DNA from 4 places in the Pseudoalteromonas sp. 4NS20-0020 genome. Region 3 is predicted to be linked to each of the others. Evidence: predicted binding sites of a transcription regulator. Region 3 holds the regulator's gene; each other region holds the start of a gene.
The links. The regulator sigma-54, encoded in region 3, starts transcription at its own class of promoters, with help from an activator protein. The targets are predictions, from matches to a motif close to GTTGGCACGNNNNTNGNNT.
Positions count from the first base shown of each region.

Region 1: a site for sigma-54 is predicted at 1,697-1,715, ahead of AC27JL_RS13990 (EF-hand domain-containing protein). Genes of this name have one in related genera too.
Region 2: a site for sigma-54 is predicted at 1,335-1,353, ahead of AC27JL_RS16470 (TorF family putative porin). Genes of this name have one in related genera too.
Region 4: a site for sigma-54 is predicted at 1,874-1,892, ahead of fliE (flagellar hook-basal body complex protein FliE). Genes of this name have one in related genera too.

Region 1 covers NZ_BAAJMI010000005.1:173,003-176,168, reverse strand. Annotated here, with positions in the region: gene AC27JL_RS14000 (FG-GAP repeat domain-containing protein) at 1-842, shown strand, start outside; gene AC27JL_RS13995 (hypothetical protein) at 900-1,355, opposite strand; gene AC27JL_RS13990 (EF-hand domain-containing protein) at 1,368-1,643, opposite strand; gene AC27JL_RS13985 (PA4780 family RIO1-like protein kinase) at 1,936-2,790, shown strand; gene AC27JL_RS13980 (response regulator) at 2,824-3,166, opposite strand, start outside.
Region 2 covers NZ_BAAJMI010000006.1:216,978-220,143, reverse strand. Annotated here, with positions in the region: gene AC27JL_RS16475 (hypothetical protein) at 11-1,174, shown strand; gene AC27JL_RS16470 (TorF family putative porin) at 1,457-2,143, shown strand; gene AC27JL_RS16465 (hypothetical protein) at 2,313-2,978, shown strand.
Region 3 covers NZ_BAAJMI010000001.1:235,911-239,076, reverse strand. Annotated here, with positions in the region: gene lptA (lipopolysaccharide transport periplasmic protein LptA) at 1-123, shown strand, start outside; gene lptB (LPS export ABC transporter ATP-binding protein) at 120-845, shown strand; gene AC27JL_RS01030 (RNA polymerase factor sigma-54) at 915-2,414, shown strand; gene hpf (ribosome hibernation promoting factor) at 2,441-2,728, shown strand; gene ptsN (PTS IIA-like nitrogen regulatory protein PtsN) at 2,733-3,166, shown strand, end outside.
Region 4 covers NZ_BAAJMI010000001.1:622,701-625,866, forward strand. Annotated here, with positions in the region: gene AC27JL_RS02855 (sensor histidine kinase) at 1-312, shown strand, start outside; gene AC27JL_RS02860 (sigma-54-dependent transcriptional regulator) at 309-1,775, shown strand; gene fliE (flagellar hook-basal body complex protein FliE) at 1,933-2,265, shown strand; gene fliF (flagellar basal-body MS-ring/collar protein FliF) at 2,286-3,166, shown strand, end outside.

The sequences.
Region 1 (3,166 bases), on a different contig from region 3:
TTAATAACCAACCTACAATTACAGATTTTAATCACGACGGCCTAAATGACTTAGTGTTTTTAAATAAAAAAGGCGCCGAAGTGCTTTACGCAAATACTAATGGTTACAACAAAGCCATGGCTGACGTTAATTTTAATATTGAGTTGGGCGAGCTTAGTAACGGTGAAAAACGCAAAATAAAGCAGCTTCTTGATATAAATAACGATGGCTATTTAGACTTTATTACCAAGCAATATAAGCCAGTGGAAGGTATGGATTCGCTCGATATTGACATAGCGCATAACCTTTATTTGGGTAATAAAACAGGGTTTAGTCAAACACCTATTAAATTGTTAAATACCAGCGGCCCTAGTCAGCTTGTATTTGAAACAGACTTTAATAACGATGGCTTAATAGACCTGCAAACAATGGACTTAGACATTGGCCTTGGCACTATTGCCTCTATGGCTATGGGCGGTGGTAAAACTGACGTAGATGTAGAAATGAATATTTATAAGCAACAAACCGATGGCTCATTTGCTAGTAAATCAAGTATAGAAATTGACCTTGAGATGGAAATAAATATGAGCAATGGCGATGCAACCCCACCCTTATACATAGGCGATATAAACGGGGATGACAAAACTGATGCGGTATATAAATACAGCAAAAAAACGCTCTATGTTTACTACGGCGAAGAGGACAATTTGCTTAACAAAAAGCGTAAAAAAATAAAATTAACCCTACCTAAAAAAAGTAAAGATATTTTGTTAGTTGACATTAACCAAGACGGTAAAAAAGACTTTGTATTTAAATTTACCGAAGAAGATGGCACCAGTAAAATTAAAACCCGCTTAAACTAACCACCTACACAAAAAGCCCAGTATTACTGGGCTTTTAATGTCAGCTTTTACACATACTTACGCTTTAATACTGAGTAACGAATCAGATTCAGACAAGCCAAACTTTTCTTGAACAGCCGATAGTATAGCGTCTTTATCTTCATCGTTTATTTGGCTTGAATACTGCTCGAGTAATTCATCAAGGTAACTTACTACATCTTCTGTATTAACTTGCTCTAGTGAATTTTGTGGCGGTGGAGGCGGTCTTTGCCCTTCAGGTCGGCCAGCATCACCAATACTTTTAGCATCAAATTCAAGCTCGCTCATTAATTCTGCCAGCTCTTTAGTGGGTGAAATACCCTGCTCTTCAAACGCAGCTTGAATGCTCTTTGCATCTTCAGAGGTTAAGTTTTCGGGATCAAATTGCGCTAGCGTTTCTTTTACAAAATCACTTTGTTCTGATGTTAGCGATACTGCTTGGCTTTTTTGCTGCGGCATAAAATTAGTAGCGTTATTGTTTATTGAATTGATCATGTTAGTTTCCTTTCAACGTTCACGACGAGGCGGTTTATGTTCACTTAATTCTTGCTCGCTGATTTCCCCATTACCGTCAGCATCAATTTCATCAAAAATAGTCTGTGCGTCACCGTGAGGTGGCTTTTTAGTATTAAATTCATCAAAACTAATTGCACCATTGCCATCGGTGTCGAGAGTTGAAAAGTCTGGCTTAGGCGGTTTGTTATTACTTCCTTTTGCAGCAATATTGGCCGAAAAAACAATGCTAAGTAATACAATCATTGCCGTTGATGTTAAATGCTTCATAGTAATAACCTTATATTTAGGGCGTGTTGATACCGTAAACTTACACCTTAAAAACGCAAAAAATGTGCAAATAATAAGGAAGTATTAAATAATTTAAAAAATTGATGTGTTCTAGGGCGTTCTGGTTGCTCAATTTACAATCAGCAGATAAGCTAACGCAAGCATGTGTAAATGCGCGTAATACTGCCCTTAATTCTCAAAGCTGATATACTGCTTGAGCATATAAAACAACTAATTACAGAGCACTTTCTTAAATAATGATTAATAACCAATTCCACTTAGCAGGCAAGCTGTGAAAACACCAAAACGCTTACAACCCCTTATCGATGACGGTTTAATTGACGAAGTACTTAGCCGACTAATGAGCGGTAAAGAAGCCGATGTATTTGTAGTTCGCTGTGGTGAACACATTCGGTGCGCAAAGGTTTATAAAGATGCTGTTAAACGCAGTTTTAAAAAAGCCGCACAATACCAAGAAGGTCGAAAAGTTCGCGGTGGTCGCCAAGCTCGCGCAATGGGAAAACGCTCAAGTTACGGGCGCCAGTTAGAAGAAGAAATTTGGCAAAATGCTGAAGTTGATGCTCTTTCTCGTTTAGCTAGAGCCGGTGTGCGTGTACCCGATACATATTTTTGTGTTGATGGTGTTTTACTTATGGAGCTTGTGTCTGACAGCGAAGGCGATGTTGCGCCGCAGCTAGGCCATGTAAGTATGAGTAAAGAGGAAGCTATAAAACAACATACACTGATGATGCATTACATTATGCTTATGCTGTGCGCGGGTATTATTCATGGAGACCTATCAGAGTTTAATGTGCTTGTTGACGATAAAGGCCCTGTGATTATTGATTTACCGCAAGCTGTAAATGCGTCTGCTAACAATAGCGCTGAAGCCATGTTTGCTCGTGACGTAAACAACATGCGTCGTTACTATAGTGAGTTTGCACCTGAGTTGTTAAATACCCAATACGCTAAAGAAATGTGGGCACTATTTGAAGAGGCAAAACTTACACCTAATTCTATACTCACCGGTGAATTTGAAGATGACAGCGAAGAAGCTGACGTTGATTCAGTACTAGACGAGATACAAGCTGCAGCCGATGAAGAGCAAGAGCGACTAGCGCGCATTAACTTTTCAGACGAAGAATAAAACGCCAACGTTTTTGTTAATCGCTTTGTTCCCTTATTGCGGGTGTACAAAGCGATAACCTACCCCATAAACAGATTGAATCACACTCTCTGTTTTAGTTAATTCATCCAGCTTTTTACGCAATTTTTTTATGTGGCTGTCAATCGTTCTATGACTCACAATACGCTGATCGGTGTACATGGTATCCATTAAGCTATCTCGTGAATAAATTCTACTCGGGTTATTAAACAAAGGTTTAAACAACTGAAACTCAAAGTTAGTTAGCTCGATGTCGTTATCTTGGTATTTTACTTTATAGGTGGTTTCATCTAATTGCATTACCGATGTTTGTACTGCTGAAACGTTGAGACGCCTTAAAATAGCTTTTACCCGCGCA
Region 2 (3,166 bases), on a different contig from region 3:
TCTACAAGGCATGAAAAAACTGCTAATTTCACCGTCAAAAATGACACTAGGCGAGCAAGAAAATCAAATCTATCAGAACATTCTGAAACAATCTTCAGAATTAAGCCTTAACCTTATGGCCGTGAAAGTAGAGAACCATCCTGATGATTTTTTACCTTGGTGTTACGAGCTATTAAACGCAAGCAGAGATCGTATTAACTACGATCTACTTGAGCCACAACAGCTACCTGTTCTGAAAAAGCTGCATGATCAACTTATTTCAGCTATTAGCTTTTTACAAGTTAAAACGCTTCGTGTAGCTCCTTGGCCTGTGGTAAGTGTATTTATAGAGCAACATAAAGACGTTATTGCACTTGATGAACAACTTCGTTTAGCAAGTTACGTAAAAAGTATTCGTGAGCAATCATTAAAAGACATGATCCCTGAAGACCTTCTTGCTTTTACTGGCAAGCATATGGCTTCACTTGATCCAAGCACTTACGATTTTGATGTTGAGTGGTTTGCATCAACTAAGAGTGCTAAAGTTTTCCACCAACTCATTGGTGATTTACCGGGTGCGTTTGATGAAGCACTGGCTAATATTCCTCTTGAAGGTGATATTACCCATTACGAGTACCAACAGTTTGTAGCTGCTTATAGCAAAATATTTACTGATAGCAGTGAAAAGCCAACACTTGCTCCGGCAACAAGACTACTTGCAATGCGTCGCCCTGATATTTTTACGCCAATTACAAATAGCCGTTTAGACGCGTTATGCTCAGCGCTTGCGGTTACTAAACTCAAAAATAGTGATTTTGAGCGTTACTGGCAAGATATTGTAAAAGGCATTCAAGCTATGTCATGGTACAAAATGGCAAATGCTTCAAATGAGCTAGAAGAGCAACTAGTGTCAATTAAAGCGCTTATTCCGTGCTTTTTTTACTACGCGGATAACAAAACACCAGATAGCTCTAACTATATTAAATTACTTAATAAACCAAAGCGTAGCACCACTAAAACGGGTAAAACACAACGCAGAGGTAAAGAGTCTGCTGAAATTTTAGTTGACCGCGCTTTGGCTGCCGATGATATTCCTGAGCATATTCGTAGCAAACGCGACTCAATAATCAGCGAAGTTCAAAAAGGTCGCAGTGTAAACGAAACAATTAGTCTAATGCGCACCATATTTGGCTAAATAATTCTAAACAAGCTGTACTTTCATGGTGCAGCTTGATTATTTTATGCACCAGCGATGTGCGATAGAATATTTCTTCCTCATAATCTAAACCACCCACCCCAAACGCAAGCCATTGTTAATAAATAATAAAACTTAAATCTTAAACAAAATAAATCAAGCTGGCACACACAGTGCAATTCTATTCTCAGTTAAACAATAAAAACGCATAAATCAAAAGGCTACGGTACTTCATAATAAAAAGCCTTCCTATGCAAAAAATCATATAACGGGAAATGGAACATGTTAAAACTAAAAAAAACAATCGCTTTTAGCGCCGTGGCATTAATGGCTGCAACGTCACTTACATCAACAGCAGTAAATGCTGAAGTATCTGCGAATGTAGCAGCTACCTCAAATTACTTATGGCGTGGACAAGAACAAACTGGCGGCGACGCTGCTATTTCTGGTGGTATTGATTACGCTGACGAATCTGGGTTTTATGCTGGTACATGGGTATCTAATGCATCTTGGGCTGACGAAATGACCTACGAGCTAGATTTTTACGCAGGCTTTGGTGGCGATATTAGCGAAGGTGTTAGCTACGATGTAGGTTACATTTATTATGCTTACCCAGACGCGGCATCAAGTGCAGACGCTGATTTCTCAGAAATTTACGGTAGCATCAGTGTCGAAGGCTTTACCTTTGGTGCATCAGTGCTTGCTACATCTGCTGCAAGTGGCGACGGTACAGACTTTGGTGATTCACTTTATTTGACAGCTGATTACGGCTTTGCCGTAGGCAGCAATGGTACAGAAATGGCTTTACACATAGGTCATTATTCTGGCGATTTTATTGGTGACGAAGACATCATTGATTACGGTGTGTCTGTATCAAAAGATGGATTCACATTTGGCGTATCAGACACTGATATGGACGAGTCAGATGTAAAAGTTTACGTTGCTTACGCTGTAGACTTCAGCCTATAAACAAACATGTGTTACTTGCTGCAACTGAAGGGCCATTTGGCCCTTTTTTTATACTAAGGCAAATTTGTTTAAGTATTCATGATTGTATAACTAGAAGGTAGGTTCTTACTATGTTAAGTTGAATTGGACTTTTCAAAGCTTAGGCTTTTGATTACTAAGGACAGTAAAAATGAAACATAAAGTGTTAATTACTATTTCTGTTATTGCAGTTAGTTTTGCAATTATCTTCACATTACATTACTCACCAGAGCCTAATCTATCGGTTCAACAATCAGCTATCGAATCCAACAAAAGCATCCCAGTAATTGATATGAAGCCCATACAAACTTTATCTACAGTTAAAAACGTGTTGCCCATCACCGATAAAAGCAATTCAACAACACATGAACAGTTAGATAAACCAGAGCAACAAGTCTTAACTGCTGAAGTATTTTCTGATGAGTTTGTCTCTACCGAAAATGGCAAAGAGTTTGTGTCAAAAAAAGCATTAGATGACGTATTTAAAAATGACACTTCACTATTACTGCAACGCATGTCTGATATTGAATACTCTGAAGTTGCCCAGATACGTAAAGATAAGTTAAACGAATTTATTATAAATGAATTAAAAGACGTTACCATTTTACAGCAAGACTTAGAGTGTGCAGGAAAGGTTTGCGCGATAGAACTTACTTATACGCAAAGTAGTAACCAAGCATCTATTGACACCCTTTCAAGCTTTTCTAAAAACTATTCTTTTCAGCAATTCACTGAAACCGAAAGTGGTAATAAAAAACTAAAAGCATTGTATATCGCAACAGATAACCCTAGCGGTCTGAGTTTATCTGATAGCTAATTAAATAAATGGCTGTATTTGCATTAGATACAGCCATAATAACGTGATTATTAAGCCCCACTCCCTATGGCTTAACCATATTAAAACAATCTAGCAACTATAGGACTTAGTAATACATCTTTGATTTATTGCTTTTATAACACCCACCCTTGTTAACAATCGGTTACAATTGAATAAAATTAGTACAT
Region 3 (3,166 bases):
AGCATTACCTACGATATAGAACAGCAGCTTATTAGCGCCGAAAAAGATGAAAGCTCAACTGACCGTGTACACACTATCTTAGTGCCTGTGGAGCCTAAAAAAAATGACAAAGGCCAACCATGAGCACATTAAAAGCAGAGCTACTAGCCAAAAGCTACAAAGGCCGTGAAGTTGTAAAAAATGTGGGCTTAGAAGTTAAAGCTGGCAGTATTGTAGGCTTGCTTGGGCCAAACGGCGCAGGTAAAACAACAACCTTTTACATGATTGTAGGCTTAGTCCCTAGCGACAAAGGCAAAATATCTATCGATGATAACGATATTACGCTTTTACCTATGCACAGTCGTGCTAGATTAGGCATTGGCTACTTACCACAAGAGTCGTCTATATTTAGAAAATTAACAGTGTATCAAAACTTAATGGCTATTTTAGAAACTCGAAAGGAGCTCACTAAACAAGCCAGAGAAGATACATTGAATAATCTATTAGATGAATTTAGCATTCAACACATTCGCGACAGCAAAGGCATGGCATTATCGGGCGGAGAACGTCGCCGAGTGGAGATTGCACGTGCTTTAGCCGCAGATCCAAAGTTTATTTTGTTAGACGAACCATTTGCCGGTGTTGACCCTATCTCAGTATTAGATATTAAAAAAATTATTGAACACCTGAAAAACCGTGGGATTGGCGTATTAATAACAGACCACAATGTAAGAGAAACCCTTGATGTTTGCGAAAAAGCCTACATTGTTTCTCATGGGGAACTGATTGCTTCTGGTACCCCTGAACACGTATTAAATGATAAAACTGTACGCGATGTATATTTAGGCGAGCAATTTAGGCTGTAACATTTACGCCTTATTTATAAGCATCTGCTAGTATTAACTATAACAACTTAAAAGGATTGTTAGAGATACATGAGGCAATCACTACAGCTGCGCATGGGCCAGCAACTTACAATGACACCTCAGTTGCAACAAGCTATTCGCTTGCTGCAATTAAGCACATTGGATCTTCAGCAAGAAATACAAGAAGCGCTCGACAGCAACCCATTACTTGAGGTTGAGGAGCAAGACTATGCCGATGATCTTGCGGGCAAAAATGAGCAAAAAGCAGATAACGATGAAGTTACAGTAACCGTATCTGCCGATGAAGCCCCTAGCGAGTATGAACAAGACAGTGGTGAAGCGCTTGCTAAAGATACCGTAAGTGACGACATGGCAATGGATGTTAGCTGGGATGAGTATATGAGTGCAGCCCCTGCATCATCTTCAGGCCCAATGCCTGAAGATGAGTCTATATATCAGGGCGCATCAACTGAAACGCTTCACGAATACTTAATGTGGCAATTACAATTAACGCCATTTAGCCCTACAGATGAAGCCATCGCTATTGCTATTGTAGAAGCGGTGGATGATTCAGGCATACTGACACTCAGCTGCGAAGAGATTTTAGAGAGCTTTAATCAAGATAACGACGATGACGTTGAGGTTGAACTTGACGAAATAGAAGCGGTTTTAAAGCGCATTCAGCTATTTGACCCAGTGGGTATTGCGGCACGTAGCTTACAAGAGTGCTTGTGTATTCAGTTAAATCAATTTGATAAAGGCACGCCTTTTATTGATGAAACAAAAATGATTTTAACAGAGCACATTGATTTGTTAGCTGCTCGTGACTACCGTACATTAATGAAAAAAACGAAGCTCAAAGAAGATGAGCTTAAAGAAGTAATGACACTTATTCATACTCTCAACCCTAAGCCTGCAGACACAATAGTACGAGAAGAGTCTGAGTATGTAATACCTGATGTGTCAGTTAAAAAAATTAAAGGCCGCTGGATTGTAGAGTTAAACCCAGACAGCATGCCAAAAATTCGTGTAAACAGCCAATATGCAGCGATGTCGCGTACAGTTAAATCAAGCGGCGACAGTCAATTTATTCGCTCACATTTACAAGAAGCTAAATGGTTTATAAAAAGCTTAGAAAGTAGAAATGATACACTTTTAAAAGTAACTAACTGTATTGTTAAACAACAACAGGGCTTTTTTGAACACGGGCCAGAAGCCATGAAACCGATGGTTTTAAATGATGTTGCCGAAATGGTAGAAATGCACGAATCAACAATTTCGCGCGTAACTACGCAAAAGTATATGCACACACCGCGTGGAATATTTGAGCTTAAATACTTTTTCTCAAGCCACGTAAGTACCGAAAATGGTGGAGAATGTTCATCTACGGCAATACGTGCACTTATTAAAAAATTAATCGCAGCAGAAAACTCAGCAAAACCATTGAGTGATAGCAAAATTGCGGATATATTGGCTGAGCAAGGAATTAAAGTAGCGAGACGTACAATCGCAAAATATCGCGAATCTCTGGCTATTCCACCGTCAAATCAGCGAAAGAGCCTGATTTAAGACGCTAAACAAAGAGGGTAATGCTTATGCAACTAAATTTAACTGGTCGTCATGTAGAACTAACTGATTCATTAAGAGACTATATAAATACCAAATTTGCGAAGCTAGAAAGGCACTCTGATCATATTAATAATGTTCATGTCATTCTTGATATAGAAAAATTAAATCAAAAAGCAGAAGCAACTATTCATGTAAGTGGTGCTGAATTATTCGCATCCACTGAACATCAAGATATGTATGCAGCTATTGATTCATTGATTGACAAGCTTGACCGTCAAGTAATTAAACACAAAGAGAAGCTTGCTCGACACTAATATGATGAAATTAAGTTCACTTATATGCCAGGACTGCAGTAAAGCTGCGGTCCTTTTTAATAGTAAAAAAAGAATTTTAGAGTTTATTAGCGAGCTGGCTCACGATAAATTACCGTATTTATCTCAACAGGATATTTTGGGCGCTTTATTAACCCGCGAAAAGCTAGGCAGCACAGGGATAGGAAGAGGCATTGCTATTCCACATGGCCGAATGAGCGGCGCACAAGAACCTTTAGCATTGGTGTTAGTAAGTGAAACACCGATTAATTTTGATGCTATAGACAACCGCCCTGTTGATATTTTTGTTGCACTCATCGTACCTGAAGGCGATAACCAACAGCATTTAAAGACGCTAGCAACGATAGCTGATAAACTAAAAAATAAAGAATTTTGTAAGCAGCTTCGCTGTGCTAAATCGGATGCTGAGTTGTATCAAAT
Region 4 (3,166 bases), 390 kb from region 3:
AACAGTATTCAAGTCATTGGTGCTGGCGCTGAAGTAAAATTAAGTGCTGCGACTGACGAGCAAAATCCAGATTTTGTTCGTATCAGCGTATCCGATAACGGTCCAGGTATTGATTTAACTCAAGCAGAAAAAATATTTGAACCCTTTTATACCACTAAAAGCCAAGGCACAGGGTTAGGGCTTGCTGTTGTGAGTTCGGTTGCAAACGCTCATCAGGGGCGTGTTGACGTGACTAATAATAAAGGCGGTGGAGCATGCTTTAGTTTGCTTTTACCTATTCGCACCGCATCTAAATTAGAGGAATCATTATGAGTAACACTATTTTAGTTGTCGAAGATGATGCAGGGCTTCGCGAAGCCTTAATTGACACACTCGAAATGTCGGGGATTGAATGTATTGCGGCTAATTGTGCAGAGCAAGCCATGTTATTGCTGAAAAAAGAGCAATTTTCGCTGGTGGTGAGTGATGTACAAATGGGCACTATGAGTGGGCTTGATTTACTACGCAGTATTAAGCTTAACCACCCTGAATTGCCTGTTTTAATGATGACGGCGTACGCTACCATTGACGATGCTGTTGAAGCGATGCGCTTGGGCGCTATTGATTACATGGCAAAGCCGTTTGCACCTGAAGTTTTACTCAATATGGTAAGTCGATACTTACCTGAAAAAGCAAAAGAGACCGACGGACCCATTGTTGCCGACCCAAGCAGTATTCAACTTTTAGAGTTAGCAAGTAAAGTTGCACGCTCTGATGCGAGCGTTATGGTGCTTGGCCCAAGTGGTTCAGGTAAGGAAGTGCTTGCACGGTATATTCATGATAAATCGAACCGATGCGATGCGCCGTTTGTGGCAATTAACTGTGCAGCAATTCCTGAAAATATGCTTGAAGCAACCTTATTTGGGTATGAAAAAGGCGCGTTTACAGGCGCAATTCAAGCGTGTCCTGGTAAGTTTGAGCAAGCGCAAGGCGGTACTATATTGCTCGACGAAATAACAGAAATGGATTTAGGGCTGCAAGCTAAACTACTTCGTGTGTTGCAAGAGCGCGAAGTAGAGCGCTTAGGTGGAAGAAAAACAATCCAGTTAGATGTAAGGATACTTGCAACAAGTAACCGAGATTTGAAAGAAGCGGTTACCGAAAACCAATTTAGAGAAGATTTATATTACAGGCTTAATGTGTTTCCTTTGATGTGGCGACCACTTTGTCAGCGACCTGGAGATATCCTTGTATTGGCTAAGCATTTAATTGAGCGCCACTTAAACAAAAGTAAAGAGCCTATGGCTTATCTTGATAGTGCCGCAGAGAAAAAATTACTTGCTCATTCTTGGCCTGGTAATGTGCGTGAGCTTGATAACGTAATACAACGTGCGTTAATACTTAGGACTGGGGATACTCTAAACGAGCATGCTATTTTCATTGAAAACATAGCGGCGACAGATTTTGTAATGGAGCCTGCATCTGTCAGCGCGCAAAATACTAGTCAGCAGCAAGTAAATGCTACTAATAGAGATATTGATCAAGGCGCTATGAGTTCAGCTTATTATGACGAACAGTCATCTCCAGCCGAGCCAACAAAACAAGACTTATTGGCTGTTGATACGGGAAGTTATAAGGATGAGCTAAAAGATAAAGAGCATCGCATTATTTTAGAAACGTTAGCAAGATGCCAAGGTAAGCGAAAAGATGTCGCTGAAACGCTAGGTATAAGCCCTCGGACTTTACGTTACAAACTAGCGCAGATGCGCGATTTAGGTATTTCACTCCCCGCATAACATCATTTTTAGCCCTAAATTTACCCTTTGAATTTAGGGCTGTCAAAACTCTGACTTGTCAAATCTCTTCCAACTCATTGAAATTATTAATTTAATTTTTTGGCATGCTTTGTGCTTTATTCATGTTAAGAGTTAACTGCATTGTCAGAGACAAATTATGAAAATTCAAAACAGCGCTGTATTTCAAGAAATGCAATCAATGGCTTTAGAGGCTGGCCGTAATAATCAAATCGAAAGACTGCCAGTAAAAACACAAGCCTCATCAACCGCTCAATTTGGCGATATGCTATCGGATGCAATTAATACTGTGCACGGTTTGCAGCAAGACGCTAAACAAAAAGTAGTGGCGGTAGAAACAGGCGACAGAAGCGTGTCTTTGGCTGAAGCAATGATTGCTTCTCAAAAGTCGTCAGTTGCATTTGAAGCGACAGTGCAGGTTCGTAATAAACTTGTCGAAGCTTACAAAGAAATCATGAACATGCCTGTTTAACTAGGTAGTGGAGAATTATTGTGGCGCAATCTAATCAATCAACCGATCTGGCTCTTGCTACTGGTGAAATGGACCAAAGCGATAGCGACGATCAACAAGAACAGAAATCAGGCTACTTAAGTTCGCTAAATGGCGTTGATTTATTGCGCCAAGTAACTTTAGTTATTGCTTTAGGCATTTGTTTAGCGATTGCTATATTTATTATTATTTGGGCACGTCAGCCAGATATGCGCCCACTTGGTAAAATGCAGACAGAAGAGCTTATTGAAACGCTCGACTTTTTAGACGCACAAAAAATTGAATACCAAGTAGATGGAAATGTAGTGCTCGTCCCTGAAACTGAGTATCAAAATATTAAACTTTTAATGACTCGTGAAGGGCTAGAGCAAGGCCCTACATCGGGTTCAGATATTATTATGCAAGACATGGGGTTTGGTGTAAGTCAGCGTTTAGAGCGTGAACGCTTAAAGCATGGCCGAGAACAACAGTTAGCGCGCACAATTGAAGAGCTCAATAATATTACGCGTGCACGTGTATTGCTTGCCATTCCAAAAGAAAATGTATTTGCGCGCAGAGAGAAAAAGCCTTCAGCAACTGTTGTGCTTACGCTAAAGCGTGGGCGTTCGCTAGATAGCGAAGAGGTCGACTCAGTGGTTGATATGGTTGCATCGGCTGTACAAGGTTTAGAGCCGGCTCGTGTAACAGTAACGGATCAAAATGGTCGCTTACTAAATTCAGGCTCGCAAACATCGCTTGCTGCACGTTCACGTAAAGAGTACGACATAGAGCGTAAGCGTGAACAAGAATATCTTGAAAAAATAGACAGTATTTTAATACCTGTTGTAGGGCTTGCAAACTACACTGCACAAGTTGATTTAAGTATGGACTTTAGTGCTGTTGA